DNA from 4 places in the Enterobacter cloacae complex sp. ECNIH7 genome. Region 2 is predicted to be linked to each of the others. Evidence: predicted binding sites of a transcription regulator. Region 2 holds the regulator's gene; each other region holds the start of a gene.
What was found. The regulator CRP, encoded in region 2, controls carbon source genes, mostly activating them, when cyclic AMP is high. The targets are predictions, from matches to a motif close to ATGTGANNNNNNTCACAT.
Positions count from the first base shown of each region.

Region 1: the regulator CRP is predicted to act here: its motif matches at 3,509-3,526, upstream of WM95_RS20640 (2-hydroxycarboxylate transporter family protein).
Region 3: the regulator CRP is predicted to act here: its motif matches at 3,665-3,682, upstream of azuC (stress response protein AzuC).
Region 4: the regulator CRP is predicted to act here: its motif matches at 3,293-3,310, upstream of msrB (peptide-methionine (R)-S-oxide reductase MsrB).

Region 1 covers NZ_CP017990.1:4,170,938-4,178,613, forward strand. The annotation lists gene citD (citrate lyase acyl carrier protein) at 1-92, opposite strand, end outside; gene citC ([citrate (pro-3S)-lyase] ligase) at 109-1,131, opposite strand; gene WM95_RS20635 (fumarylacetoacetate hydrolase family protein) at 1,142-2,005, opposite strand; gene WM95_RS20640 (2-hydroxycarboxylate transporter family protein) at 2,023-3,384, opposite strand; gene WM95_RS20645 (ATP-binding protein) at 3,730-5,355, shown strand; gene WM95_RS20650 (response regulator) at 5,345-6,037, shown strand; gene WM95_RS20655 (ornithine decarboxylase) at 6,092-7,676, opposite strand, start outside.
Region 2 covers NZ_CP017990.1:4,743,599-4,751,274, forward strand. The annotation lists gene WM95_RS23740 (ABC transporter ATP-binding protein) at 1-147, shown strand, start outside; gene WM95_RS23745 (hydrolase) at 260-1,282, shown strand; gene WM95_RS23750 (YheU family protein) at 1,279-1,497, shown strand; gene WM95_RS23755 (phosphoribulokinase) at 1,528-2,397, shown strand; gene WM95_RS23760 (OsmC family protein) at 2,464-2,868, opposite strand; gene crp (cAMP-activated global transcriptional regulator CRP) at 3,180-3,812, shown strand; gene WM95_RS23770 (YccS/YhfK family putative transporter) at 3,870-5,957, shown strand; gene argD (bifunctional acetylornithine/succinyldiaminopimelate transaminase) at 5,954-7,174, opposite strand; gene pabA (aminodeoxychorismate synthase component 2) at 7,262-7,676, opposite strand, start outside.
Region 3 covers NZ_CP017990.1:3,040,525-3,048,200, forward strand. The annotation lists gene araF (arabinose ABC transporter substrate-binding protein AraF) at 1-307, opposite strand, end outside; gene WM95_RS14915 (non-heme ferritin-like protein) at 1,095-1,598, shown strand; gene WM95_RS14920 (anaerobic C4-dicarboxylate transporter) at 1,756-3,099, shown strand; gene WM95_RS14925 (DUF2766 family protein) at 3,142-3,393, opposite strand; gene azuC (stress response protein AzuC) at 3,501-3,584, opposite strand; gene yecR (YecR family lipoprotein) at 3,819-4,157, shown strand; gene ftnA (non-heme ferritin) at 4,362-4,859, shown strand; gene WM95_RS14945 (hypothetical protein) at 4,896-5,237, opposite strand; gene tyrP (tyrosine transporter TyrP) at 5,467-6,678, shown strand; gene WM95_RS14955 (YecA/YgfB family protein) at 6,713-7,381, opposite strand.
Region 4 covers NZ_CP017990.1:2,034,159-2,041,834, reverse strand. The annotation lists gene sppA (signal peptide peptidase SppA) at 1-665, shown strand, start outside; gene ansA (asparaginase) at 729-1,745, shown strand; gene pncA (bifunctional nicotinamidase/pyrazinamidase) at 1,755-2,396, shown strand; gene WM95_RS10115 (YeaC family protein) at 2,442-2,705, opposite strand; gene msrB (peptide-methionine (R)-S-oxide reductase MsrB) at 2,762-3,175, opposite strand; gene gapA (glyceraldehyde-3-phosphate dehydrogenase) at 3,516-4,511, shown strand; gene WM95_RS10100 (D-hexose-6-phosphate mutarotase) at 4,585-5,469, shown strand; gene WM95_RS10095 (MipA/OmpV family protein) at 5,548-6,294, opposite strand; gene yeaG (protein kinase YeaG) at 6,726-7,676, shown strand, end outside.

The DNA of each region.
Region 1 (7,676 bases), 570 kb from region 2:
ACTATCTCCAGCTCGCCGTGAGCGGGAGCGATTTTCACCATCAGGTCGCTGGACTCCTGCGTTCCGGCCAGCGCCTCCCTTACAATTTTCATGATAAATTCCTGGTAGTTAAGCGACTTCCGCACTCGCACGGTAATGCGTTTCGAGATGCGCGAAGGTGGAGTCCGGGACAATCTCCCGGATCCGGGAAAACTGCTGTGTCTTCAGTAAGCGGCGCACTTCGGACGCTGATATGGCGTTGCCGGTGGCCTTGATGCGCGGCATTTCCACCACCTCGATATGCGAGGCCAGCAGGTCGTGCAGCGTCTGGTTGTACTGGCGGGTGATATCGCAAAACGGCTCCGATCCGATGAAGCGGTGCGTGATGCCGAGCGCCGGGGCAATGAAGTCCCGGAAGATCAGCACATCGATCTCGCTCCACGCCTGCTGCACTTTGCCGGTCTCCTTCAGGAAGTAGGCCGGGAAGGTGGCGCGGGAGATGATGTACTGCGAGCCTTCATGCACCACCACGTTCGGCAGATGCGCCACGCCCGCGCGCACCATCTCGAGGCGCGCGCTGAACGGGAAGAACGAGGCGTCTTCGCGCACCACGAACAGGTGCAGGGCGTCGCACCTCTGCGCCGCCTGCTCCACCAGATGGCGGTGGCCGAGGGTGAACGGATTCGCGTTCATCACTATCGCGCCAACGTTCTCCCCGCACTTGCGCTTCGCGCGCAGGGAACGGCAGTAGCGTTCGATCCCCTGCGGGGTGTTCTCCATCAGCACCGCGTTGTTCCCGCTCTGGGCAATCGGCCAGAAGCCGCTGCGGGCAAAGCGCTCCCGGTTGCACGGACGGGTGCAGAGGAAGAGGTGAAAATGGCCGCACTCCAGCGCCGCATTTTCCACCTCTGCCAGCAGCCGCGCGCTGAGGTTCTCGCCGCGAAGCTGCTCGTTGACCGCCACGCATTTGATGACGTTGGCGGCAAGCCCTGCGCAACCCACCAGCTGCGAACCGGACCAGGCTTCGACAAACAGCGTGATGTCGTTGTCCAGGCCAAGGCCGCTGTCTGCCAGCAGGTAACGGATCTGGCTTAAGCGTTCCGGGTGTTTCGCCACCAGCGTGTGGCGAAAATCGATGGGTTGACTGTTCATGCCGCCTTACTCAGTGTGCTGCCGCAAGCCCGACGGCTGGCGCTTCCACGATCACGTTGCTCAGATGACCGATATGCTCGATCTCCACCTCAATGCGATCCCCTTCCTTCATAAACAGCGGCGGATTGCGTTTTTTACCCACCCCGCCCGGAGATCCGGTGATGATCACGTCGCCCGGGCTTAAGCGGGTAAAGGTGCTGATGTACTCGATCAGCTCCGCAACCTTGTGGATCATGCTGCTGGTGTTGTCTTCCTGCACCATGCGGCCGTTCAGCCAGGTGCGGATCGCAAGCTGGTGCGGATCCGGGATCTCATCCGCCGTCGCCATCCACGGCCCAAACGCGCCGGTTTTGCGCCAGTTTTTACCGGCGGTGAACCAGGTGTGCTGCCAGTCGCGGGCGGAGCCGTCCATGTAGCAGCTGTAGCCCGCCACGTGGCGCAGGGCGTCATCGCGGCTGATGTTCTCCCCGCCTTTGCCGATGATCACCGCCAGCTCGCCTTCGTAGTCGAATTCGCTGGAGTGGCGCGGCTTCAGCACCGGCTCGTTGTGGCCGGTCTGTGAATCCGGGAAGCGGACAAACAGCGTCGGGGCCGGATTATGCTGGTCAAACTCCTTGCGCTTGTCGGCATAGTTCATGCCCACGCAGAGGATCTTTTCCGGCTGCTCAATCACCGGTAAGAAGGTGATGGCGCTCATCGGCACGTCCACGGCGTCGTTCAGGTAGCGGGTGGCCTGCGCCAGCCCGTTGCCCTGCAGCAGCGCTTTAAGGTCGCTGTAGCGGTCGCCGAGACGGCGGCCTAAATCAATCACGCCGTCGGCCTGGACGATGCCGTAGCTGCGTTTTCCCTGGTATAAAAAGCTTGCGAGTTTCATTGTTCTTTCCTGAAAACTTAAACGAGGAAGTTGCCCAGAATCAGCAGTGAGACAGAGACGTTAATCGCCCCGCCGATACGGGTAGCAATCTGGGCGAACGGCATCAGGCTCATGCGGTTGCCTGCGGTCAGGATCGCCACGTCGCCGGTACCGCCCTGGCCGCTCTGGCAGCAGGAGACGATGGCGACATCAATCGGATGCATACCAATCTTTTTGCCGACGAAGAAGCCGGTGGCGACCAGTGCAGAAACGGTGCTGACAATTACCAGCAGGTTGCTGACGGTGAACGCCGCCACCAGTTCATGCCACGGGGTGATAGCCACGCCGACGGCGAAGAGGATTGGGTAGGTCACGGAGGTCTGGAAGAATTTGTACACCACCTGAGAGCCTTCGAGCAGGCGCGGAGAGGCGCCGTTGCAGAGCTTCACCAGCACCGCCATAAACAGCATGCCGACCGGTGCGGGCAGGCCAATCAGCTTGTGGCCAAGCATGCCCAGCATGTAGAGCAGCACCGCCAGCAGCGCGCCGGAGGCGATAGTGGTGACGTCCGCTTTGCCGGAAAAAGCAGGCTGAGAGACCGTTGCATCGGCATTCGCGCGGTTAGGCATCAGCTGGCCTTCACCGGTCAGGTGCGGGAAGCGTTTACCGAGCTGGTTCAGGCAGCCGGAGATGATGATTGCCGTCAGACCGCCGAGCATGACCATCGGCAGCACGCGACCGAGCGCAACGCCCTGGTCCATGTGCAGCAGGGTGGCATAGCCGATGGAAAGCGGGATCGCCCCTTCCCCGACGCCGCCCGCCATAATCGGCAGAATGATAAAGAAGAAGATCTGGAACGGCTCAAGACCCAGCGCCAGGCCGACGCCCATCCCCACCAGCATGCCGACGATTTCGCCGCACAGCATCGGGAAGAAGATGCGCAGGAAGCCCTGAATCAGCACCGTGCGGTTCATGCTCATGATGCTGCCGACGATAATGCAGCAGATGTAGAGATAGAGAATATTGGTGGATTTGTAGAATTTGGTGGTGGACTCGACCACCACGTCCGGCAGCAGGCCATAATAGACCAGCGCGGAAGGGATAAAGGTGGCGCAAATCGCCGCCGCGCCGAGCTTGCCGACAATCGGCAGGCGTTTGCCAAACTCGCCGCAGGCAAAGCCGAAGAAGGCCAGCGTTGCCACCATGACCACGATATCGCTCGGCAGTTTTCCGCCCAGGCAATCAATGGCAATCAGCGCGCCCGCCAGAACGAACAGCGGCAGAGGAATAATCCCAACTTTCCAGGTATCCATAATATGCCACCAGCGCTCTTTGAGCGAAGGCCGCTGAATTTCAATCGGGTCGTGGGTAACAGAGAAAGAATCGTCAGTTGTGCTCATAATAAGCCCCTTGGTTATTTTGTGCGTTCAGCTTAGAGTCACAAAGGCTTACTTTATGTGAGGGATGGCATATTAAAAGCGAAGTTTTAATGGCAGCTATGGTTTTAATGGTTTCTTTTATTTAATGTGATTTATACCTTATTTATTGCCGTGGTTTTTATGGTTTCTTTTCCGAATTGAACAAACAAATAACATTTGCTCGCGCAGCCCGAAGTACGTTCGCCTTCAGGATAACTCTTTTACAACGCCCGCTGTGCAAGGGATCACAAGTTTTCGGCAAAGCGGGCGTCAGCGCGAAAAAAGATGATATATTGGCGATCTTTGCTGCTACCTCGCGTGATAGTTATGAAAGTCTCTTTCCAGATTAAGCTGTTTATTTCGCTGGTTGCCTTTTTCTCAGTGCTTTTCGCGCTGCTGGGCGGATATTATTATGCCGACGTCGGGAAACAGCTTTATCAGGAAATGAGTACGCGTGCCAAAATACAGGCTGAAGAGATTGCGCTTATTCCGACATTGCGTAATGAAGTTGAACAAAAGAATATCAACGCCATCCATGATTTTATGCAGAAGATTTCTGCGCACAGCGACGCCAGCTTTATTGTGATTGGTGATAATAAAGGGCAGCATCTTTTTCACTCCGTATTTGCCGACAGAGTGGGCACAACCCTGGTTGGCGGAGACAATGAAGCCGTGTTGCAGGGTAAAAGCACCACCACCATCCGCAAAGGCGGGCTGGGTATTTCGCTGCGCAGCAAAGCCCCCATTTTCAATGCTGCCGGACAGGTGGTCGGCATTGTTTCGGTAGGCTATCTCACCAGCTACCTTGATACCATTACCGTCAGTAAGGTGGTCAATATCCTGATTGCCGCCGTGCTGCTGCTGATCGCTCTCTTTGTCTTCTCCTGGTTCTTTACCCGCAGCATCAAGAAGCAGATCTTCTCCCTTGAGCCGCGCGAGATCGGCCTGCTGGTGCGCCAGCAGAAGGCGATGATGGAGTCTATTTATGAAGGGGTGATTGCCATTGACGATCGGCGGCGGATTGAAGTCATCAACCAGGCGGCGCGCAAGCTGCTGGGTCTGAGCCAGCCGGCCCGCGAGCTGCGCGGACAGCTGATAAGCCAGGTGATCGATCCGGTCCCGTTCTTCGACACGCAGACGATGCTGGCGAAAGATACCCATGACGAGATTTGTCGTTTTAACGATCTCACGGTGATTGCCAGCCGGGTGCACATCATGCTTGAGGGGTCGCTGCAGGGCTGGGTGATCACCTTCCGCGATCGCAACGAGATCGACTCGCTAAGCGCCCAGCTTAGCCAGGTCAAACGCTATGTCGATAACCTCCGCATTATGCGCCACGAGCAGTTAAACAGGATGACCACCCTCTCCGGCCTGCTGCACATGGGCCGCTATGAGGAAGCCATTGGCTACATTCAGGCGCAGTCGGAACATGCCCAGGAGCTTCTGGACTTTATCTCTTCGCGCTTCAGTTCACCGACCCTGTGCGGCCTGCTGCTGGGGAAAGCCGCCCGCGCGCGGGAGAAAGGCGTAGAGCTGTGTTTCGACCCGGGCTGTCGGCTGGACAGACCGTTCCTGCCCCTTGGTGAGCAAGAGCTGATTTCGATTATTGGCAACCTGCTGGATAACGCCATCGAAGCAACACAGAGGTCGCCGCTTCCCCACGCGCCGGTAGAAGTGCTGATAAAGCTCAGCGAACAGGAGCTGATTATTGAAGTGGCCGACCAGGGCGTTGGCATTACACCGGCGATCCGTGACCGGATCTTTGAACGCGGCATCACCACCAAAACGCGCGGCGATCATGGGATTGGTCTGTATCTGATCGAAAGCTACGTCACACAGGCTGGCGGCGCGATAGAAGTTGCCGATAATACCCCGCGCGGCGCCATTTTCTCCTTGTTTATCCCGGCCACGGGAACCGCCCGGCAACTGGAAGACACCGACTATGCAACATGAACTTATCGACGTACTGATTGTTGAAGACGAGAACGAACTGGCGCAACTGCACGCGGAGCTGATAGGCAAACATCCGCGTCTGAGGCTGGTGGGCATTGCCTCGTCGCTGGCTGCGGCCCAGGCAGAGCTTGAAAGCAAACAGCCGCAGCTGATGCTGCTGGATAATTACCTGCCGGACGGTAAAGGCATCTCGCTTATCAATAACCCCATGCTGGCCCGCGCCAACTGCTCGGTGATTTTTATTACTGCCGCCAGCGATATGGACACCTGCAGCCAGGCGATTCGCAACGGTGCGTTCGACTACATCCTCAAACCCGTCTCCTGGAAGCGGCTCAGCCAGTCGCTGGAGCGGTTCGTGCAGTTTGCCGAACAGCAGCGCGTCTGGAAGATTGTCGACCAGCAGAACGTGGATTCGCTGTATCAGCTTCAGGCGAAAAACTACCGCCAGGACAACGGCAGTAAAGGCATTGAGGAAAATACGCTGGCGCGGGTACAGTCGCTGTTTAACGATAAGGCAACGCACTGCTTTACCGTGGATGAGGTGGTGAGCGAAACGGGATTAAGCAAAACCACCACCCGGCGCTATCTGGAGCACTGCGTGGAGGCGGGTTTTCTGACGGTGGAGATGCTGTATGGCAAGATTGGGCATCCGAGGAGGATGTACAAGCGTAGTGCGGTTTGATGAAACGTTCCCCCTCCCTGTGGGAGAGGGTTAGGGTGAGGGAAACAGCCCGCACTATCTTAAAACATACCCATACAGCCGCTTAATCCCGTCGGCATCCTTCTCGCTGTAAACTCCCTGCAGCTCCGGCGAGAAGCCCGGCAGCAGGTTGACGCCCTCCTCCAGCGCCAGGAAGTAACGCTGTACCGCCCCGCCCCAGACCTCACCCGGCACCACGCAAAGCACGCCCGGCGGATAGGGCAGCGCCCCTTCGGCAGCAATGCGCCCTGCGGCATCCCGTATGCGAACCAGCTCCACCTCTCCGCGAATATAGGCCCGGTTTGCATCCTGCGGGTTCATTACCACCTCAGGCAGGCTCTCCTTGCGGAACATCGCCTTCTGCAGATCCTTCACGTCAAAGCTGACGTAGAGATCGTGCATCTCCTGGCACAGCTGGCGAAGGGTGTAATCCCGGTAGCGCACCGGGTATTTCTGGAAGATCGTCGGCAGCACGTCCGCCAGCGGCGTGTCGTCTTCAATATGCTGTTCGAACTGGCCCAGCATCGCCACCAGCTGCGCCAGCTTCTCGCTGCTTTCGGCAGGCGTCAGCAGGAACAGGATCGAGTTGAGGTCGCATTTCTCCGGCACGATGCCGTTTTCGCGCAGGTAGTGCGCCAGAATCGTCGCCGGGATCCCGAAATCCGTGTACTCCCCGGTTTCGGCATCGATACCCGGCGTGGTCAGCAGGAGCTTGCACGGGTCGACAAAGTACTGCTCGCGGGCATAGCCCTCAAACCCGTGCCATTTGGCCCCCGGCTCAAAGCTGAAGAAGCGCAGCTCGCTGGCAATGGCGTGCGTCGGATGATCCTGCCACGGCCGCCCCGCCACCACCGGCGGGATAAACGGTTTGATCATATGACAGTTCGCAATGATCGCCTTGCGCGCCTCAATCCCCAGCTCGACGCACTCCGCCCACAGCCTGCGTCCGCTTTCACCTTCGTGGATCTTGGCATTCACGTCCAGCGCGGCGAACAGCGGATAAAACGGGCTGGTGGAGGCGTGCAGCATAAACGCGTTGTTCAGCCGCTTGTGCGGGCAGAAGCGCGCCTGACCGCGAATGTGGTTATCCTTTTTATGGATCTGCGACGTTTGCGAGAACCCGGCCTGCTGTTTGTGCACCGACTGGGTCACGAAAATCCCCGGATCGTTCTCGTTCAATTCCAGCAAGAGCGGGGACGTTTCCGCCATCATCGGAATAAACTGCTCGTAGCCCACCCAGGCGGAGTCAAAGAGGATGTAGTCGCACAGATGACCGATCTTGTCGATCACCTGGCGGGCGTTGTAGATCGTCCCGTCGTAGGTGCCAAGCTGAATGATCGCCAGGCGGAACGGACGCGCCTCGTCGGCCTTTTCCGGCGCCGCCTCGCGGATAAGATCCCGCAGATACGCATCGTCAAAGCAGTGGTCGTCAATCCCGCCAATAAAGCCAAACGGGTTACGCGCCGCCTCAAGATAAACCGGCGTGGCGCCCGCCTGGATCAGCGCCCCGTGGTGGTTAGACTTATGGTTATTGCGGTCGAACAGCACCAGGTCGCCGCGGGTCAGCAGCGCGTTGGTCACCACCTTGTTGGCCGCTGACGTGCCGTTCAGCACGAAGTAG
Region 2 (7,676 bases):
GATAGCGGCCTGTATGACCAGAGCCGCAAGGCTGAGCTGACCGACTGCCTGCAAACCCAGGCGAAGACCAAATCCAGTCTCGAAGAGTGCGAGATGGCGTGGCTCGACGCGCAGGAACAGCTGGAAGCGATGCTGCAGGCTGACTGACCTGTTTACCCCGTTTGAAGAACAGAATCCGTACCGGGTTCGGAAATCCAGCTTAAACGGGGTACAATTCGGAAAGTATCGTAAATTTCCGACAAGAATCAGCATCGCGCTTATGACCCAAATCATTCCATCAGACTTCGACATTGCGGCCGAAGACAGCACTGAGTTCGTGCCTATGCGCGGCGTGGCCAATCCCCATTTGCAGACCATGCTGCCGCGACTGATCCGCCGCAAGGTTCAGTTCACCCCGCACTGGCAACGGCTTGACCTGCCAGACGGTGACTTTCTGGATCTCGCCTGGAGCGAAGCGCCTGAACAGGCTCGCCATAAGCCGCGTCTGGTGGTTTTCCACGGTCTGGAAGGCAGCCTGCACAGCCCGTATGCGCATGGGCTAATTGAGGCGGCAAAAGCGCGCGGCTGGCTCGGCGTGGTGATGCATTTTCGCGGCTGCAGCGGCGAACCGAATCGTCAGAAACGCATTTATCACTCGGGTGAAACCGAAGACGGGACGTGGTTTTTACACTGGCTGCGGGAAAATTATGGCACCGTGCCAACGGCCGCCGTGGGCTACTCGCTGGGCGGCAACATGCTGGCCTGTCTGCTGGCCAAAGAGGGTGAAAGCGTCCCGCTGGATGCCGCCGTCATTGTCTCCGCGCCGTTTATGCTCGAGCAGTGCAGCTACCACATGGATAAGGGCTTTTCCCGCGTCTATCAGCGCTACCTGCTCAACCTTTTGAAGGCCAACGCGGCGCGTAAGCTGAAGGCCTACCCGGATACCCTGCCGGTCAGCCTGCGCCAGCTGAAAAAGGTGCGCCGCATTCGCGAATTCGACGACCTGATCACCGCGAAAATCCACGGCTTCGCCGATGCGATTGACTATTATCGTCAGTGCAGCGCCATGCCGCTGCTCAGCAAGATCACGCAGCCGACGCTGATTATTCATGCCAAAGATGACCCGTTTATGGATCATCACTCGATCCCCGCTCAGGAATTCCTGCCCGACAACGTTCACTATCAGTTGACCGAGCATGGCGGCCACGTCGGGTTTATCGGCGGCACGCTGCGCCGCCCGAAAATGTGGCTTGAGGCGCGTATTCCTGACTGGCTGACCCCTTATCTGGACGGTGCAAAATGATTATTCCCTGGCAGGATCTGGCGCCCATTACGCTCGATAATCTGATTGAAAGCTTTGTATTACGCGAAGGCACCGATTATGGTGAACAGGAACGCTCGCTTGAGCAAAAGGTCAACGATGTTAAGCGCCAGCTGAAAAGCGGCGACGTGGTGCTGGTGTGGTCAGAACTGCATGAGACGGTCAATATCATGCCCCGCAACGCGTTTCACGGCTGATCTTCCACCCTTTTCAGTCAGGGAGTTGCTATGTCTGCCAGACATCCGGTTATTGCCGTTACGGGGTCGAGTGGTGCAGGAACCACCACCACCAGCCTCGCATTTCGCAAGATTTTCGCCCAGCTGAATCTCCGTGCGGCGGAGGTCGAAGGCGACAGCTTTCACCGCTACACGCGTCCGGAGATGGACATGGCCATTCGTAAGGCGCGCGATTCGGGTAAACACATCAGCTACTTCGGCCCGGAAGCCAATGACTTCGGCCTGCTGGAACAAACCTTTATAGAGTATGGCAAGAGCGGCAAAGGGCAGTCCCGCAAGTATCTGCACACCTATGATGAAGCCGTACCCTGGAATCAGGTGCCGGGAACCTTTACCCCGTGGCAGCCGCTGCCGGAACCCACCGACGTCCTGTTTTACGAAGGATTGCACGGCGGCGTGGTCACCCCTCAACACGACGTGGCGCGCCACGTGGATCTGCTGGTCGGCGTGGTCCCTATCGTTAACCTGGAGTGGATCCAGAAGCTGACGCGTGACATGAGCGAGCGCGGCCATTCGCGAGAGGCTGTGATGGACTCGGTGGTGCGCTCCATGGAGGATTACATCAACTTCCTGACGCCGCAGTTCTCCCGCACCCATATCAACTTCCAGCGCGTGCCGACGGTGGACACCTCCAACCCGTTTGCCGCTAAAAGCATCCCGTCGCTGGATGAGAGCTTTGTGGTGATCCATTTCCGCAATCTCGAAGGCATTGACTATCCCTGGCTGCTGGCGATGCTGCAGGGCTCGTTTATTTCGCACATGAATACGTTAGTCGTGCCGGGCGGGAAAATGGGGCTGGCGATGGAGCTCATCATGACGCCGCTGGTGGAGCGACTGATGGAAGGGAAGCAGATCGCGTGAGCATGTTCCCTCTCCCAGTGGGAGAGGGTTAGGGTGAGGGCATCAACACGCACGATGCCCCATCAATCACGCCTCGATCACTTCATACGAATGGGTGATTTTTACCGCTTTCTCCAGCATTAACGCCACAGAGCAGTACTTCTCCGCAGACAGGTCCACCGCACGTGAGACCGCCGCGTCTTTCAGTTCTTTACCGGTGACCACAAAGTGCAGGTTAATATGGGTGAACAGGCGTGGCGCCTCATCGCGACGCTCTGATGTGAGTTTAACCTCACAATCCGTCACGTCATGACGTCCTTTTTGCAGAATCGACACCACGTCAATGGCGCTGCAACCCCCTGCCGCCATCAGCACCATTTCCATTGGGCTTGGCGCTTTATCGCCGGAGTTACCGTCCATCAAAATCTGGTGTCCTGATGCGGATTCGCCCAGGAACGTTAAACCTTCAACCCACTTCACGCGCGCTTGCATATTCATTAACTCCAACGTTGCATTTTTGGTGACAGATTACGCGTGCGTTACATTTCTCGCAATGGAAGGCGACCTGCATCATGCTGAAGCGAGACACCAGGAGACACGCGGCGAAAGCTATGCTAAAACACTCAGGATGCTACAGTAATACATTGACGTTACACGTGTATGCAGAGGACATCAAACTTTACTGGCTGCGAAACGTTACGGTAGCCGACTTCCCAGGGTATGGGTAAGAATTCGATTGCAACCCCAGAGTCCGGATGCATCTGATGACTCTGGTGACAGCTTATAACAGAGGATAACAGCGCATGGTGCTTGGCAAACCGCAAACAGACCCGACTCTCGAATGGTTCTTGTCTCATTGCCACATTCATAAGTACCCATCGAAGAGCACGCTGATTCACCAGGGTGAAAAAGCGGAAACGTTGTATTACATCGTTAAAGGCTCGGTGGCAGTGCTGATCAAAGATGAAGAAGGGAAAGAGATGATCCTTTCTTATCTGAACCAGGGCGATTTCATCGGTGAACTGGGCCTGTTTGAAGAGGGCCAGGAACGTAGCGCCTGGGTTCGTGCAAAGACAGCATGTGAAGTGGCTGAAATTTCTTACAAGAAGTTCCGTCAGCTGATTCAGGTTAACCCTGACATCCTGATGCGTCTTTCTTCCCAGATGGCGCGCCGTCTGCAGGTCACGTCAGAGAAAGTGGGTAACCTCGCCTTCCTGGACGTTACCGGCCGTATCGCACAAACCCTGTTGAACCTGGCGAAACAGCCAGACGCAATGACCCACCCGGACGGCATGCAAATTAAAATTACCCGTCAGGAAATTGGTCAGATCGTCGGTTGCTCCCGTGAAACAGTGGGCCGTATCCTGAAAATGCTGGAAGATCAAAACCTGATCTCCGCCCACGGTAAAACCATCGTGGTCTACGGAACGCGTTAATTCCGCTCAAACGGCGTGTCACCGCAGGGTGTCACGCCGTTTTTGTCTCTACTCCCCATGTGGCGCAGGCTGATCTATCACCCGGAAGTTAACTACGCACAGCGGCAAACGCTGGTGTTGTGTCTTCCTGTGGCCATAGGCCTGATCCTCGGACATCTTCAGCAAGGCCTGCTGTTTTCCCTCGTGCCCGCCTGCTGCAACATCGCCGGTCTGGACACGCCGCATAAGCGCTTTTTCAAACGCCTGATTATCGGTGGCTGCCTGTTTGCCGGCTGTAGCCTCGCCGTGCAGCTTCTGCTTGCCCGGGATATCCCGCTGCCGCTGATCCTGACCGTGCTGGCGATGACGCTCGGCGTCACGGCGGAAATCAGTTCGCTGCACGCCCGCCTGCTTCCCGCCTCGCTGATTGCGGCTATTTTCACGCTGAGCCTCGCCGGGAACATGCCGGTGTGGGAGCCGCTGCTGATCTACGCCCTGGGGACATTATGGTACGGGCTATTTAACTGGTTTTGGTTCTGGCTGTGGCGCGAACAGCCGCTGCGTGAATCCCTGAGCCTGCTCTATGTGCAGCTTGCGGATTACTGCGAAGCCAAATATACCCTGCTCACCCAGCATACCGACCCGGAAAAATCCTTACCGCCGCTGCTGACGCGCCAGCAGAAGGTGGTGGATCTCATAAGCCAGTGCTATCAGCAGCTGCATATGCTCGCCGCCAACAAGAACCACGAATACAAACGGCTGCTGCGCACCTTCCAGGTCGGGCTGGATCTGCAGGAGCACATCTCCGTAAGCCTTCATCACCCGCAGGAGGTGCAAAAGCTGGTCGAGCGCAGCCACGCCGAAGCGGTGATCCGCTGGAACGCACAAACCGTGTCCGCACGTCTGCGCGTGCTGGCCGATGATATTCTCTACCACCGCTACCCCACGCGCTTTAACATGGAAAAACAGCTGGGCGCGCTGGAGAAAATCGCCCGCCAGCATCCCGATAACCCGGTCGGCCAGTTTGCCGCCTGGCACTTCAGCCGCATCGCCCGCGTGTTGCGCACGCAGCGCCCGCTTTATCCCCGCGACCTGATGGCGGATAAGCAAAAACGGCTTCCGTTATTGCCCGCGCTCAGGAGCTATCTTTCCCTTAAATCGTCCGCCCTGCGCAACGCCGCCAGGATTAGCGTTATGCTCAGTACCGCCAGCCTGATGGGCATGGCGCTGCACCTGCCGAAACCGTACTGGATCTTAATGACCGTGCTGTTTGTCACCCAGAACGGCTACGGCGCCACGCGGGTGCGTATTCTGCACAGGGCTGGCGGAACGATGGCCGGGCTGATCATTGCGGGCGTAACGCTACACTTCCACGTGCCGGAAGGCTATACCCTGGCAGGCATGCTGGCGATCACGCTGGTGAGCTACCTGATTATCCGCAAAAATTACGGCTGGGCGATGGTGGGCTTTACGGTGACGGCGGTATATACCCTGCAGCTGCTCACGCTCAATGGCGAACAGTTTATTATCGCCAGGCTGATTGATACCCTGATCGGCTGCCTGATTGCCTTTGGCGGAATGGTCTGGCTGTGGCCGCAGTGGCAGAGCGGGCTGCTGAGGCAGAACGCCCACGACGCGCTGGAAGCCGACCAGCAGGCTATTCGCCTGATCCTGAGCGACGACCCGCAGCCCTCCCCGCTGGCCTATCAGCGGATGAAGGTCAACCAGGCGCACAACGCCCTGTTTAACTCGCTCAACCAGGCGATGCAGGAGCCGGGCTTTAACTCGCACTATCTGGCAGACATGAAGCTCTGGGTGACGCACAGCCAGTTTATCGTCGAGCACATTAACGCCATGACCACGCTGGCGCGCGAGCACACGATGCTGACGCCGGATCTGGCGCAGCGCTATTTGCAGTCGTGTGAAATTGCGTTGCAGAGGTGTCAGCAGCGTCTGGAGTATGACGCGCCGGGCGAGTCGGGCGACTCAAACATTCTGGAAGCGCCGGAGACGTTAACCCACGGGCCAATGAGCACGCTGGAGCAGCATTTGCAGCGCGTTCTGGGGCATCTGAACACCATGCACACCATTTCGTCGGTGGCATGGCGTCAGCGTCCGCATCACGGCATTTGGTTAACGCGCCGGTTAAAGCGAACCGAGTATTAGCCTTTAACGATCTTCGCGACCGCCGAGGCAAAGCGGGTTAACCCCTCTTCGATGTCTTTGTCTTCTACCACCAGCGACGGCGCAAAGCGCATCACGTCCGGCCCGGCATTGAGCACCATCACTCCTTCGTGCGCGGCGGCGTGCAGGAAGTCGCGCGCGCGACCTTTGTACTGCGGCTTCAGCTCGGCGCCAATCAACAGCCCCATCCCGCGGATTTCGCTGAACACATCGTACTGCTCATCAATCTTTTGCAGGTGTTTTACGAACAGCTCGCGCTTCTCGCTCACGGCGTTCAACACCTCCGGCGTGTTGATAATGTCGAATGCAGCGCCCGCCACGGCGGTCGCCAGCGGGTTACCGCCGTAGGTAGAGCCGTGAGAGCCGACGTGGAACGCGGAGGCGATCTCCTGCGTCGTCAGTACCGCACTCACCGGGAAACCACCGCCGAGCGCTTTGGCGCTGGTCAGGATGTCCGGCGTAACGCCGTAGTGCATATACGCGAACAGATCGCCGGTACGCCCCATCCCGCACTGCACTTCATCAAAGACCAGCAGCGCCTGATGTTCGTCGCACAGCGCGCGCAGCCCTTTCAGGAATTCCGGAGTTGCCGCCGTCACGCCGCCTTCACCCTGGATCGGCTCAACGACTACCGCGCAGGTGTGATCGTCCATGACCGCTTTCACCGCGTGCAGATCGTTAAACGGCACGTGGACAATGTCGGCTGGTTTCGGGCCAAACCCGTCAGAATACTTTGGCTGGCCGCCAACGGAGACGGTAAAGAAGGAGCGTCCGTGGAAGGCATTGTGGAAGGCGATGATTTTGGTTTTGTACGGGCTGTGGCGCGTTGTTGCGTAGTAGCGCGCCAGCTTAAAAGCGGTTTCGTTGGCTTCGGTGCCGGAGTTCATAAACAGCACGCGCTCGGCAAAGGTCGCATCAATGATCTTGCGGCCCAGGCGCAGCGCCGGTTCGTTGGTGAACACGTTGCTGGTGTGCCACAGGGTTTCGCCCTGGGTTTTCAGCGCCTCAACCAGCGCGGGATGGCAATGACCCAGCGCCGTGACCGCAATACCGCCCGCGAAATCCACATACTCTTTCCCCTGCTGATCCCAGACGCGGCTGCCCTTTCCCTTCACCGGGATAAACTCAGCCGGTGCATAAATCGGCAGGATCACTTCATCGAATGTCGCGCGGGTTATTGCTGGTTGTTCAGTTGCCATGTCATGACCATCCATTTTTATGTCACAGTTATTGTGAAAATATAATCACAAAATATGCATAAAAAATCACAGCAAGGCAACAGATATTCAGCGATTGAGGAAATTTGCCAGCAGCGCGTGCCCCTGCTCGCTGAGGATGCTTTCCGGGTGGAACTGCACGCCTTCGAGGTCCCATTCGCGGTGACGAATCCCCATGATCTCCTGCGCATCGCTCCAGGCGGTCACCTCAAAGCAGTCGGGCAGCGTCGGCGGGTCAATCACCAGGGAATGGTAGCGCGTCACGGTTAACGGATTATTGAGCCCCGTGAATACCCCTGTGCCGGCGTGGGTGACCGGAGAGGTTTTACCGTGCATCACTTTCTCGGCGCGCACGATGGTGGCACCAAACGCCTGGGCAATCGCCTGATGGCCCAGACAGACGCCCAGGATCGGCAGCTTGCCGGCATAGTACTGGATAGCATCCAGAGAAATACCCGATTCCGACGGCGTACACGGCCCAGGA
Region 3 (7,676 bases), 1.7 Mb from region 2:
CGCGCGCTTTCGCCGCGATTGCCGACCCCAGCTTTGGATCCGGGGTACAGATAACGAAACCTTTTGCACCGCTGGCCGCCAGGCTGTCGATGGCGTTCAGGGTTTTTTCGCCGTCAGGCACGGCGATTTTAATGACTTCAAAACCTAAATCTTTCCCGGCTTTATCTGCGAATTTCCACTCAGTCTGGAACCAGGGCTCTTCGGGCTGTTTTACCAAAAAACCGAGTTTTAAATTCTCAGCGATAGCGGATTGTGACATAACGGCAGCCAGACCGATGGCCGCCAGCGCTTTAGTAAATTTGTGCATGGTAAACTCCAGCTTTAGCATTCTTTTCTGTAGGGAATAAGTGCGTGCTTCTTATTTAATCGGACTTAAAACAAGGCATTAGCGCTTACCTCGTCATAAGCGTTATTGCTGGTGATAGTTTTAGCGGGAAATTAATCATCCATAAGAGAGCCCCATCACACCGCAGAATTACAGTAATTGCGTACATAAATTCAGCGAAAAATGACATAAAAAAGGCGGGATTTGTCAGACAAATAGAAAGGGATTAAGCAGAATTATCCATAAGATTAGCCAAGATATCCCTGATGCCCCTCAGCGGGCAAAACGCAACTGGCGTTAAAGGGGTTCAACATGTTTTTCATCAAGGATGTACAACGCACCTGTAAAAACGTTATTTCGCAGAATTTGATTTAGCGCAATTTTATTGGCACATCATATATTCGAAACGATTAAACCGTATTTCTCTTTTTCTCGGAGTAATATTCCAACTTAATATTCCCGAAAGAGTAACAGTGCACTCCAACGGTAAAAAACCTTAATTATTAGAGCTTTAAATAAAATTCCATTCATGGCGAGCTAATTTTATTTCTGTACTATATTAAACTTTGTAATGTATGGTAAACACAGCCTAATTAAGAGTTTTCTTAGACCAAAGACAAGGGTATGCTTATTTATATCGAACACAGGAAGTGAATTTCGGTCGACTTCGGTCACGGCAGAATGTCTATTTCTGCTCTTTTCTTCGTATTTGCCTGGCGCTCAGGTTAAGCAACGGACATCACGTCCCACAGTCAATAAGGATATGAGTATGGCTACCCAAACGATGATGCAAAAACTTAACGCGCAGATGAACCTTGAGTTCTACGCCTCGAACCTGCACCTTCACTTAAGTGCGTGGTGTGCCGAGAATAGTCTTACGGGGTCTGCTACATTCTTTCGCTCGCAGGCGCAAAGTAACGTCACCCATATGATGCGTGTCTTCAATTTTCTGAAAGCCGCAGGGGCAAATCCTGTCGTTAAAGCCCTTGATGGGATCAACGAAAACTACTCCTGCCTGGAAGAACTGTTTCAGAAAACGCTTGAAGAGTATGAGCAACGCTGCAGCACGCTCAGCAAACTGGCCGATGAAGCCAAAGCGCAGCAGGACATTACGACGCTCAAATTCTTACGCGATATGGACAAAGAACAGCAGCAGGATGGCATGCTGCTGAAGACGCTGGCGGATGAGATCCATCAGGCGCAGCAGGCGGGTTTATGTCCTGAGCAGACCGACCGTCATCTGCTCGACATTGTGGCGGTGCAGCAACACTGATGTTTTTAGCCGGCTCCCCCGGACGGGAGCTGGCCCCCTTCACATCTCCAACCATCTGCTTTTGCTGACATTTAACAAATCTGATCTGGCTCCCAATGATTAACCACACAACGTGTGATGATTTATTTAGTTACATAATCATTGACGAGGGAGCATCATGATCACCATTGAGTTTGTTGTCATTCTCCTCTGCCTGCTGACGGGTACGCGTTTCGGCGGTATGGGGCTGGGGTTAATCAGCGGCATTGGTCTTTTTATTTTATGTTTTGTCTTTGGTCTGCAACCGGGTAAACCGCCGGTTGACGTTATGCTGACCATCCTTGCGGTGATTGGCTGTGCGGCTACGCTGCAGACTGCGGGCGGCCTCAACGTCATGATGCAGTTTGCTGAACGCCTGCTGCGCAAACATCCGCAGCACATCACCCTGCTCGCCCCTTTCACCACCTGGATGCTGACCTTTCTGTGCGGCACCGGCCATGTGGTCTACACCATGTTCCCCATCATTGCGGATATCGCCCTGAAAAAAGGGATCCGCCCGGAGCGCCCCATGGCCGTGGCCTCGGTGGCATCACAGATGGCGATTACGGCATCCCCCGTTTCCGTTGCCGTTGTGTCGCTGGTGTCCATCCTGGCGGCCCAGCATGGGATCGGCCACGCGTGGGGGATCCTGGAAATTCTCGCCGTGTCGGTTCCCGCTTCGCTTTTCGGCGTAGCCATTGCGGCCCTGTGGAGCTTACGCCGTGGGAAAGATCTGGCTGACGACATAGAGTTTCAGGAAAAGCTGAAAGATCCTAAGCAGCGCGAGTTTATCTACGGCGGTACGGAGACGTTAATGAATCAGCGTTTCCCTAAACAGGCCTACTGGTCCACGTGGATTTTCTTTGCCGGTATTGCCGTGGTCGTTTTGCTGGGGGCATTCCCGGAACTGCGCCCCGCCTTTGAAGTGAAAGGCAAAATGACGGCGCTGTCGATGAACCTTGTCATTCAGATGATGATGCTAATTGCGGGCGCCGTGATGCTGATGGCCTGTAAGGTCAACGCGTCGGCTATTTCCAACGGCGCGGTGTTCAAGGCCGGTATGGTCGCGATCTTCTCGGTGTTCGGCGTGGCGTGGATGAGCGATACCTTTTTCCAGGCGCATCTCGACGAGTTAAAGCTGGCGCTGGAAGGCGTGGTGAAGAGCCACCCGTGGACGTATGCCATTGTGCTGTTTCTGGTGTCAAAACTGGTGAACAGCCAGGCGGCTGCGCTGACGGCCGTTGCGCCAATGGGCCTCATGCTGGGCATCGACCCGAAAATGCTGATCGCCTTTTTCCCGGCGTCCTACGGCTATTTTGTCCTGCCGACCTATCCCAGTGATTTGGCCTGCATCGGCTTTGACCGTTCAGGCACCACCCGCATCGGCAAATTTATCATCAACCACAGCTTTATTCTGCCTGGGCTGATTGGAGTAAGCTGCGCGTGCGCGGCGAGCTACCTGCTGGTCCAGACGTTCTTTTAACAGCATCAAAGGGCGACACGTGCCGTCGCCCCTTTCCCTGCTTTAGTGGGACTCACCCTGCGGCGTGAATCGCAGCTCAATCAGCGCGATGGCTTTCTGGATCGCACGAAGCGTAACCGGGTCAGCGGCAGCAGGATGGCTGGCGAAATCGATGTTTTTCAGCTGCGTAGACATCTTCTCGCGCACTTCAACCGGCGCAATCACGTCCAGAACATCAAGGATTTGTTTGATAACCAGCTGACAGGCGACAACGTCAGAGACCAGTTCCTGATCGGCGCTCAGGTTTTGTGACATGGGTTTTCTCCTTATTTAAAGGCCGCCATAGTAGCAAAACACGCCCCCTGTCATCTTCCCTTCATCGCCTGCAGGTACAAAAAAACCCGCCGAAGCAGGTTTTTTTATCAGAACATGGCGCCTGGCGGCACGTCTTTGAACGTGCGGCAGTAATTGGCCCACATGCTTTTCAGGATTTTGCGCAGTTTCACGATGATGCTCCATTAACTTGTTATACAACTTTATTGTCAACGTGCTTATAATATGACCACCATCACAAAAATCAATCCTTTTGTGATACTCATCACATTCTTATCAGGATTTGGCCTGATAGCGCTCCCCTCTCACCCGTTGCGAAGAGTGAGGGCAGATTGTCCGGCTATTCCAGGCATTGCAGCGGGCATCTGCGGGTACGATAAGGTATTTCCATCCACTCAGAGCGAACCATGAAAAGAGTCATTGTAGCCGGCACAATCCTGCTGCTCGCGGGGTGTAGTATTAACCGCCAGGCTGAAGTCAGCAGCCTCGACGCGCCGAACGGCATCGTCCGCCTCGATTACGGCCAGGCAATGCTGCAAAATGCGTATTCCGATGAGTATGTGAATAACGGCACGGCAGCAAAAGCGTGTCAGAGCATGGGGTATGCCACTGCCTCAGCCTATGGTCAGCCCATTAAAACCTGCACCCTGACGAGCGGCTCTTTGTGCCTGAACGAGAGCGTGACTATCCAGTATAAATGTATGGGTTACGCCGTTAACCCTAAGACAAATAATCCCTGGTATTAATCAACGCTGCCAGCGTTTGCTGGCAGTTTATTTCATTACGAACAAAAACAATTCTCATTAATAAATTATAAAAATCGCCAATGCGTTTTATTCCCATTCGTATTTTAAATAAATAAAATAAAAAATTTACGTTTTGCAAATAATTAAATAACAAATTATAGTGTCGCTCATTGTGAACCAGAAATAATAATCCGGAGCGTCACCATGCTGAAAACTGAAATGATCGACAAGCTCAACGCACAAATGAACCTTGAGCTTTTTTCATCCCTGCTCTACCAGCAGATGAGCGCCTGGTGCAGCTATCACAGCTTCGAAGGTGCGGCCGCGTTTTTGCGTCGTCACGCTCAGGAAGAGATGACCCACATGCAGCGTCTGTTTGATTATCTTACGGATACGGGCAGCCTGCCGCGCATTGAAACCGTGGCTTCACCTTTTGCTGAGTATAATTCTCTCGATGAACTCTTCCGCGCCACCTACGAGCACGAGCAGCTGATCACGCAGAAAATTAACGAACTGGTCCACGCCGCGATGACCAGCCAGGATTATCCAACCTTTAATTTCCTGCAGTGGTATGTCGCTGAACAACACGAAGAAGAGAAGCTGTTTAAATCCGTACTGGATAAATTGTCTCTGGTGGGGAAATCCGGCGAAGGTCTTTACTTTATTGATAAAGAACTTTCCACCCTCGATACGCAGAATTAATTTCAGCGCGGTGCCGAAAACCGGCACCGCGCTAATTTACATACACCCCGCACAGCTGGTGCAGCGCCAGTCATGAGGATTCACCGCCTGGTAAAAATAGCGGTAGCTGGACGTCTCCAGCGGAATACCCACCTCGAAGAACATATCCGTTAACCAGTCGACATTCTCAACGATCCACTCATCTTCCTGTAAGCCTTGTGCAAAGGTTTCATCTTCAGGATCGATAACCGAATAGATTGCCCAGGTGCCCATATCCTTTTCGCGGCGGGACTCGGGAAGTATCAGGGGTTGGTTCTGCCAGCTGATTATCCAGTGCCCATGGCACAACAGGTTACCTCCCCGACTCCATGCCGCGGTGAAGGGATTCTCTCCAGCCATAAAACCCTCACTTAATTTGATAATTTATATTTATTGTTTACGTTACGCCGGAATATCGCCCAGCAATAGTGCCCTTATGAAGTAGGCATCCGCCTAAAAAGGATCAGAGCACCAATAATCCGTAAATTATTCATTACACTACTTGTAACGGTGATTTGACGAATTACGGCTTTTCCCTTACTCTGCGCCGCAGATTTTGTCGCGGTTAAGCATCGTTGTAGAGGAAAGCGTGAAAAACAGAACCCTGGGAAGTATTTTTATCGTCGCCGGAACGACAATTGGCGCAGGAATGCTGGCCATGCCCCTGGCGGCCGCGGGCGTAGGATTTGGCATGACCCTGGTACTGCTGGGGACGCTCTGGGCGCTGATGTGTTACACCGCCCTGCTGCTGCTTGAGGTTTACCAGCACGTCCCCGCCGATACCGGTCTGGGTTCGCTTGCGGCGCGCTATCTGGGACGCTACGGCCAGTGGATAACCGGCTTTAGCATGATGTTCCTGATGTACGCCCTGACCGCCGCCTATATCAGCGGCGCCGGGGAACTCATCGCCTCCAGCGTCAACGACTGGTTTGGCTCTGACATTACCCCGGCGACGGGCGCTATCTTCTTTGCGCTCATCGGCGGCGGCGTGGTCTGCGTGGGTACATCGCTGGTCGATCTGTTTAACCGCTTTCTGTTCAGCGCCAAAATTCTCTTCCTGATTATCATGCTGGTGCTGCTGGCCCCGCACGTGCACAAGGTCAACCTGCTGACGCTGCCGCTGGAAAAAGGGCTGGCGCTTTCCGCGATCCCGGTCATTTTCACCTCGTTTGGCTTCCACGGCAGCGTGCCGAGCATCGTCAGCTATATGAACGGCGATATCCGCAAGCTGCGCCGCGTCTTTGTTATCGGCAGCGCGATCCCGCTGATCGCCTATATTTTCTGGCAGCTGGTGACGCTGGGCAGCATTGACTCTTCGACCTTTATTGGGCTGATGGCGCAACACGCTGGCCTGAACGGTTTTCTGCTGGCGCTGCGCGAGGTTGTTACCTCCCCGCACGTGGAGCTGGCGGTACACCTGTTTGCCGACCTGGCGCTGGCAACCTCGTTCCTGGGCGTGGCGCTCGGCCTGTTTGATTACCTCGCCGACCTGTTCCAGCGTCGCAATACCGTAGCCGGACGGTTACAGACGGGGGCGATCACCTTCCTGCCGCCGCTGGGTTTTGCGCTGTTTTACCCGCGCGGGTTTGTGATGGCGCTGGGGTATGCGGGGGTAGCGCTCTCTATCCTGGCCCTGCTGCTCCCTTCCCTGCTGGCGTGGAAAAGCCGCCAGCAGCATCCTCAGCAAGGGTATCGCGTGGCGGGAGGAAAACCGCTGCTGTGCGTGGTGTTTTGCTGTGGTGTGGTGATTATTCTGGTGCAGGTGTTGATTGCAACCGGGATGCTCCCGGAAGTGGGTTAAATAAAAAAGGGGCTATCATCAGCCCCTTTTTTTATCAGTGCAAACAGCAGCTCTTAAACTTCTTCCCGCTGCCGCAAGGACACGGATCGTTACGTCCGACCTTCGTGCCGTTCACCGTCGGCTTCTTCACTTCCGGCTGCTGCGGATTGTTTACCCAGTATTGATATAAACGCAGTGCCGCAGGCTGGATACGCTCTATGCTGGCGATATATTCCTCTTCGGACAGTTCATCCAGCTTTTCGCTGTTCTCTTCCGTCCCGTGCAGGGCTATCACCTCAAGATCGGCCTTGAGGGCTTCCGGCAAGGCTGACCAGTCCGTCAGCGCCACGCCGCGCATGTAGCCATAACACCACTCTTCCACCACGGTATAGCTCTCACCGTCCACGTCGTTATAGCCGAACATAGGTTCAAACTGATCCGGGTACTCGCTCAGGCGCTCGGCAATATCGTTCATGTGCTTAAAGCAGAGATCGATAAAACGGTTCATTTCCCGATCGTTTTTCCAGCGCGGGATATATTTCTCGCCGCCCCACACCGCCACCAGCCAGGCATCTGGCTCAACGACAACAGGACCGGAAAGCACCGCGGTTAGCATGCCGTCCAGTTCGGACACGTCAATCACGGACGCATCATCATGACCGTAAGACATTAACGTCTCTTCAAGCCACGCCATTTCGCTTTCATTCAATGGGCCTTCAGTCATCGCTGACACTCCTGCAAAAGGAAACGATCCTAACACATATCTCACGCCTCTCCGGGCTGAAGTTTAGGTCTTTATTGCTGCAAAAACGTGCAAAGCGTGACCTTTGCACAACTTATGGGCTTTATTGTTAACGATATGTGATCTCCGCTGTAATTTCTTCTCCTCCCGCAAGGCGGCATATCGCGGCGCTCTATACTCAGACATGTCACAAGCCCGTCAAAGGGTTAACCATTCTGGCAACGTTTTTGCTTAATGTTCTTCGCGCGACGCTGCGCAGGGATACCTCGCCGTACAT
Region 4 (7,676 bases), 2.4 Mb from region 2:
CGGTCGTCGTATCCATGGGCGGAATGGCCGCCTCCGGGGGTTACTGGATCTCAACGCCAGCCAACTACATCGTGGCCAACCCAAGCACGCTGACCGGTTCGATTGGCATCTTCGGGGTGATCAACACCGTGGAGAACAGCCTGGATTCTCTGGGCGTGCATACCGATGGCGTGGCCACCTCTCCGCTGGCTGATGTGTCGGTGACCAAATCCCTGCCGCCAGAAGTCTCTGAGATGATGCAGCTCAGCATTGAGAACGGCTATAAGCGCTTTATCACCCTGGTGGCGGACTCGCGTAAAAAGACGCCTGAGCAGATCGACCAGATCGCACAGGGACACGTCTGGACCGGCCAGGATGCGAAGAGCAACGGTCTGGTGGACAGCCTGGGCGACTTCGATGACGCGGTGAAAAAAGCCGCCGAGCTGGCGAAGCTCAAGCAATGGCATATCGAGTATTACCAGGACGAGCCTTCGTTCTTCGATATGGTCATGGACAGCATGTCCGGCTCGGTACGCGCCATGCTGCCGGAGGCGATGCAGGCTTACCTGCCTGCGCCAGTCGCCACAGCGGCGAAAGCGATGAAGGCGGAAAGCGATAAGCTCGCGGCCTTTAACGATCCACAGAGTCGTTACGCGTTTTGCCTGACCTGCGCTAACGTCCGTTAAAAACCGTCCCCTCTTCCCGCGAAGAGGGGATTTTTTTCTTTTGAAGAACAAGAACTCACTACCATGCAGAAGAAATCGATTTATGTAGCCTACACTGGCGGTACCATCGGTATGCAGCGCTCTGAAAACGGCTATATCCCTGTCTCCGGCCACCTTCAGCGTCAGCTTGCGCTGATGCCGGAATTCCACCGTCCGGAAATGCCTGACTTCACCATCCACGAATACGAGCCGCTGATGGACTCCTCCGACATGACGCCGGAAGACTGGCAGCACATCGCGGATGACATTAAAGCCCATTACGACCAGTACGACGGCTTCGTGATCCTGCACGGCACCGACACCATGGCGTTTACCGCCTCGGCGCTCTCCTTCATGCTGGAGAACCTGAGCAAGCCGGTTATCGTCACCGGGTCGCAAATCCCGCTGGCGGAGCTGCGCTCGGACGGGCAGATCAACCTGCTGAACTCCCTGTACGTGGCGGCGAATTATCCGATCAACGAAGTGTCGCTATTCTTTAATAACCGTCTGTATCGCGGCAACCGCACCACCAAAGCCCATGCTGACGGTTTTGACGCCTTCGCCTCCCCTAACCTGCAGCCGCTGCTGGAGGCCGGAATTCATATCCGTCGTCTGGGCACGCCGCCTGCGCCGAACACCGCCGGCGAGCTGATCGTGCATCCGATCACTCCGCAACCGATTGGCGTGGTCACTATCTACCCGGGTATCTCTGCCGACGTAGTGCGTAACTTCCTCCGCCAGCCGGTGAAAGCGCTGATTCTGCGCTCCTATGGCGTAGGTAATGCCCCGCAGAACGGCGAATTCCTGAAAGAGCTCCAGGAAGCCAGCGAGCGCGGAATTGTGGTCGTGAACCTGACCCAGTGCATGTCCGGAAAGGTCAACATGGGCGGCTATGCCACCGGCAACGCGCTGGCTCATGCGGGAGTCATCAGCGGCTTCGATATGACCGTTGAGGCAACGCTGACTAAACTTCACTATTTACTGAGTCAGGATCTGGACATTCAGTCCATTCGCAGCGCGATGATGCAAAACCTGCGCGGCGAGCTGACCCCGGACGAATAAGGAGTGCTCATGAAGCAACGCGCCCTGCTACTGGTCGATTTGCAAAATGATTTCTGCGCGGGCGGTGCGCTGGCCGTCGCCGAAGGTGACAGCACCGTTGACGTGGCAAACACGCTAATTGACTGGTGCAAAGCCCGCGGCGAAGCGGTTGTCGCAAGCCAGGACTGGCACCCGGCGAACCACGGCAGCTTTGCCAGCCAGCACAACGTCGAGCCTTTCACTCAGGGTGAACTCGACGGGCTGGCGCAAACCTTCTGGCCGGATCACTGCGTACAGCAGACGGAAGGCGCGGAGCTGCATCCGCTCCTGAATCAGAAAGCCGTCGACGCGGTGTTCCATAAAGGTGAAAACCCGGCTATCGACAGCTATAGCGCGTTTTTTGATAACGGGCATCGCCAGAAAACGGCGCTGGACGCGTGGTTACGTCATCACGAAATCACGGAGCTGATCGTGCTGGGCCTGGCGACGGATTACTGCGTGAAGTTTACCGTGCTGGACGCGCTCCAGTTAGGTTATACCGTCAGCGTCATCACCGACGGCTGCCGCGGGGTAAACATTCACCCGCAGGACAGCGCTCAGGCGTTTATGGATATGGCTGCGGAAGGCGCAACGCTGTATACGCTCGAAGACTGGCTGGAAACGCAGGCGTAGTCTTTTACGCCCTCTCCCTGTGGGAGAGGGTATCAACCCGCACCGTTATTGCATTTTCATCGTCGCAATCGGCTTCGGCGTGATGCCGAAGTCTTCTTTCAGCTCGCGCTTGCTCTTCATCACCATCTGGCCTTTGGTGTCGATCGTCATGTGCTGCGCGTCGGTGTTATTGCGCGCCTGCCACAGCATCACCAGCTGTAAACTGTTCTCTTTTTGCTCCGGCGTCAGCGCGACGCCGTCGGGCCATTTTCCCAGTTCTACGGCGGTCACCAGACGCTGATAAATTTCCGGCGTCATGCCGCTAATCATGTCATCAATATTCACACTCGCGCCCTTTCAAAGGAATAATTTGCTGAATCGTTTTTTCAACCCTTAATCTGGTCACCGTTCTTATCATCGGTGAAGCTCATTGAGGCAGAGTTTACGCAGAAACGCTCGCCCGTAGGCTGTGGGCCATCCGGGAAGACGTGCCCAAGGTGCGCATCGCAGTTGCCGCAGCGAATTTCCGTGCGCACCATGCCGTGCGACGAGTCGGTCAGATAGCGGATGGCCTCATCGCTCACCGGCTCGTAAAAACTCGGCCAGCCGCAGCCAGAATCAAATTTCGTTTGTGAATTGAACAACGGGGCATCACAGACGAGACAGTGGTAGACGCCGTCTCGCTTGTTGTGCAGTAAACGCCCGGTGAACGGCGGTTCCGTTCCGTGATTCTGCGTCACGTAAAACTGCATTTCTGTGAGGTTTTTTTTCAAATCGTCAGGGTTACGTTGGTTCGACATATGCTTACATCTCGCTGTAGAAACAGACATCTTTCAACCCGGATTCTAACAAAACATTAACACCCTTGCGTGCACTTTTGATCTAAACTTATGTGTCGCGAATAAGCGGTCAGGCAATTGTGATCATGTTCACATTTTTATCCTGCGAGGACTTTAAAATCCCGGCTCAGCCCCCATATGGGTGCAAGCTCAAAGGGAAAGTGAGGCGAGTCAGTCGCACAAACGTTAGTCACAGGATTGATTTGTCGCAATGATTGACACGATTCCGCTTGACGCTGCGTAAGGTTTTTGTAATTTTACAGGCAACCTTTTATTCACTAACAAATAGCTGGTGGAATATATGACTATCAAAGTAGGTATCAACGGTTTTGGCCGTATCGGCCGTATTGTTTTCCGTGCTGCTCAGAAACGTTCTGACATCGAAATCGTTGGTATCAACGATCTCCTGGACGCTGAATACATGGCGTACATGCTGAAGTACGACTCAACTCACGGTCGTTTCGACGGCACCGTTGAAGTGAAAGACGGCCACCTGGTTGTTAATGGCAAAACCATCCGCGTTACTGCTGAAAAAGACCCAGCTAACCTGAAATGGAACGAAATCGGTGTTGACGTTGTTGCTGAAGCAACCGGTATCTTCCTGACCGACGAAACTGCACGTAAACACATCACTGCGGGTGCGAAGAAAGTTGTTCTGACTGGTCCTTCCAAAGACAACACCCCAATGTTCGTTCGTGGTGCAAACTTCGAAACTTACGCTGGCCAGGATATCGTGTCTAACGCATCCTGCACCACCAACTGCCTGGCACCGCTGGCTAAAGTTATCAACGACAACTTCGGCATCATCGAAGGTCTGATGACTACCGTTCACGCAACCACCGCTACTCAGAAAACCGTTGATGGCCCGTCTCACAAAGACTGGCGCGGCGGCCGTGGCGCGGCTCAGAACATCATCCCATCCTCTACCGGTGCTGCTAAAGCTGTAGGTAAAGTACTGCCAGAACTGAATGGCAAACTGACTGGTATGGCGTTCCGCGTTCCAACTCCTAACGTATCCGTTGTTGACCTGACCGTTCGTCTGGAAAAAGCTGCTTCTTATGAAGAAATTAAGAAAGCAATCAAAGCTGCTTCCGAAGGCGCAATGAAAGGCGTTCTGGGCTACACCGAAGACGACGTTGTTTCTACCGACTTCAACGGCGAAATCTGCACTTCCGTGTTCGATGCTAAAGCAGGTATTGCACTGAACGACAACTTCGTTAAACTGGTTTCCTGGTACGACAACGAAACTGGCTACTCTAACAAAGTACTGGACCTGATCGCTCACATCTCTAAATAAGTTGAGATGAGTGCTTGATCCAAAAAGGCGACTTCGGTCGCCTTTTTTTATTTATAAGACAGAGGATTGCTTAATGATTAATAAAATTTTTGCACTTCCGGTAGTCGAACAACTTACCCCTGTGCTCTCCCGCCGTCAGATTGACGGTGCCGACGTTATCGTCGTTGACCACCCACGAGTTAAAGCTTCCGTGGCGCTGAACGGCGCGCACCTGCTCTCCTGGAAACCGGAAGGTGAAGCCGAAGGTTTGTGGCTGAGCGATGCGACCTCCTTCAAAAAAGGGGCGGCTATTCGCGGCGGCGTGCCGATCTGCTGGCCGTGGTTCGGCCCGTCCGCACAGCCGGGTTTGCCGTCTCACGGTTTTGCCCGCAACCAGCAGTGGACGCTGAAAGCGCATAACGAAGATGACAACGGCGCAGCGCTGACCTTTGAGCTGCAGGCAAACGATGAAACCCGCGCCCTCTGGCCGCACGATTTCACCCTGTATGCCCGCTTCAAACTGGGTAAAACCTGTGAAATCGAACTGGAAGCTCACGGCGAGTTCGAAACCACCTCTGCCCTGCACACCTATTTCAACGTGGGTGATATCAGCGCCGTGAAGGTGAGCGGCCTGGGCGATACCTATATTGATAAAGTCGATAACGCGAAAGAAGGCAAACTGAGCGACGGCGTTCAGGCATTCCCTGACCGTACCGACCGCGTTTACCTGCACCCGGAAGCGTGCAGCGTGATCCACGACGGCGCCCTGAACCGCGGCATTGAAGTGGTCCATCATCATCACAGCGACGTGGTGGGCTGGAACCCGGGTCCGGCGCTGTCCGTCAGCATGGCCGACATGACGGATGATGGGTATAAAACGTTTGTCTGCGTGGAAACGGCTCGCGTGACCAACCCGCAAAAAGCGAGTGAAGAAAAACCGTCTCGTTTAGGGCAGACGATTCGCATTGTTAAGCGATAAATTCTCTGCACCACGCTAAAGCAAACGGGGCGCAAGCGCCCCGTTTTAATGCATCAATTGCACGATATTAGTGCGCAATCAGAACTTGTAGCTCACACCCACAGAGAAGATGCCTGCCCAGGACTTATCGACCATCGGGCTATCCTTCACTTCGTCGCTCAGACGCTCATAGCGGCCGGTACCGTACACGCTCCAGTCGCCAAGGAAGTTGTAGCTCGCGGTCAGCTCCAGGTAAGGATCCCAGCCGTCATCTGCACTGTAGCTTTTCAGACCACTGCGGCGGGACTCGTTTTTAGAGACGCCGTAATAGTAGTCGTTGTAGTTCTCGCTGTTGTACTGCACACCGATACCCGGCGTCAGGGTGAGCCCGCCGTTGGTGTAGCGGTACAACCACGCCAGATCCCAGATAAAGCCGTTGCTGTTATCCAGCGTATCACCCGCCAGGGCCGTACGCAGGAAGCCATACTCGGTGTTATGTACATAAGAGAGCCCGGCCATCATGGTGCTTTTACGCTTGTCGAGCTGGCGAAGCGCATGGCTGTCGCTGTCACCCGGCTTGAAGTGCGTTGGGTCGTAGTAGGCCATGATGGAGAGCTTATCGGCCTTATCGTTCCAGAGATAGTAGCCGCCGCCGAGCCCGCGGAACCAGACGTTGTCGCCTTCATAGGTGATAACGGGAACAGGATAAACATCACGGTCATACTGTTTATACGGGCTGTTAATGACGCCAACACCCGCGCCAACCGTCCACTGACTTTCCGCCTGTGCGGTGTTCACTGCGGTCGCGGCAAAGATGCCTAATGCCAGAAGTTTGAGTTTGGTCACAATCCATTCTTTCCTGTAGTCAAATAATCAGCGGATGAAGTGTAACCGCCATTCCCGTACATCCCAAAATTTTTTGCCTGCTAATCAGTCTGATTAACCCGTTATTTTTAACTTTTCAGATGACAACCCGCTTTCATTTATATGACCACTGAATGAAAAACGTGCATTTGTCTTATAACGACAGTGGAAATTTTTGGATGAGTTATTGATATGTCATTGAAAGTAGATTTTCTGGGCATGCAAGTTTTGCAAATGCCATCTACGCTTTAATTTAAGAAGAGTTTTCCTGAACACCCTGCGGTTCTTAGCGTCTGACCTGGCACACAGGTTGCTGCTCTGGCAGTGAGGTGCGAGAGATTCTCTTCCGGGAGCCTCCACTACTCATACGAACGGCTCTTATCCTGTGCTAAAAAACGAAAGGACGGCATGCCATGAATATATTCGATCACTATCGCCAGCGCTATGAAGCTGCCAAGGACGAAGAGTTCACACTGCAGGAGTTTCTTACCATCTGTCGGCAAGATCGCAGTGCCTATGCCAATGCGGCAGAACGGCTATTGATGGCTATTGGTGAGCCAAACATGGTTGACACTGCCCTGGAGCCTCGGCTTTCCCGTCTCTTTTCGAATCGGGTGGTCGCCCGATACCCGGCGTTTGAAGAGTTCTATGGTATGGAAGATGCCATCGAACAGATTGTCTCCTATCTGAAGCATGCCGCTCAGGGTCTGGAAGAGAAGAAACAGATCCTCTATTTACTCGGCCCGGTGGGTGGCGGTAAATCCTCGCTGGCTGAACGCCTGAAGTCGCTGATGCAGCGCGTCCCTATCTATGTGCTGAGCGCCAACGGTGAACGCAGCCCGGTGAACGACCATCCGCTGTGCCTGTTCAATCCGCAGGAAGACGCGCAGATTCTGGATAAAGAGTATGGCATCCCGCGTCGCTATCTCGGGACCATCATGTCGCCGTGGGCGGCAAAACGCCTGCACGAGTTTGGTGGCGACATCACCAAATTCCGCGTGGTGAAGGTCTGGCCGTCTATCCTTGAGCAGATCGCCATCGCCAAAACAGAACCGGGTGATGAGAACAACCAGGATATCTCGGCTCTGGTAGGTAAAGTCGATATCCGTAAGCTGGAAAACTTCGCGCAAAACGATCCGGACGCCTACGGTTACTCAGGCGCGCTGTGCCGTGCGAACCAGGGGATTATGGAATTCGTCGAGATGTTTAAAGCACCGATTAAAGTGCTGCATCCCCTGCTGACGGCTACGCAGGAAGGCAACTACAACGGGACGGAAGGTATCTCCGCCCTGCCGTTTAACGGGATTATTCTCGCCCACTCGAACGAATCTGAATGGGTGACCTTCCGTAATAACAAAAACAAT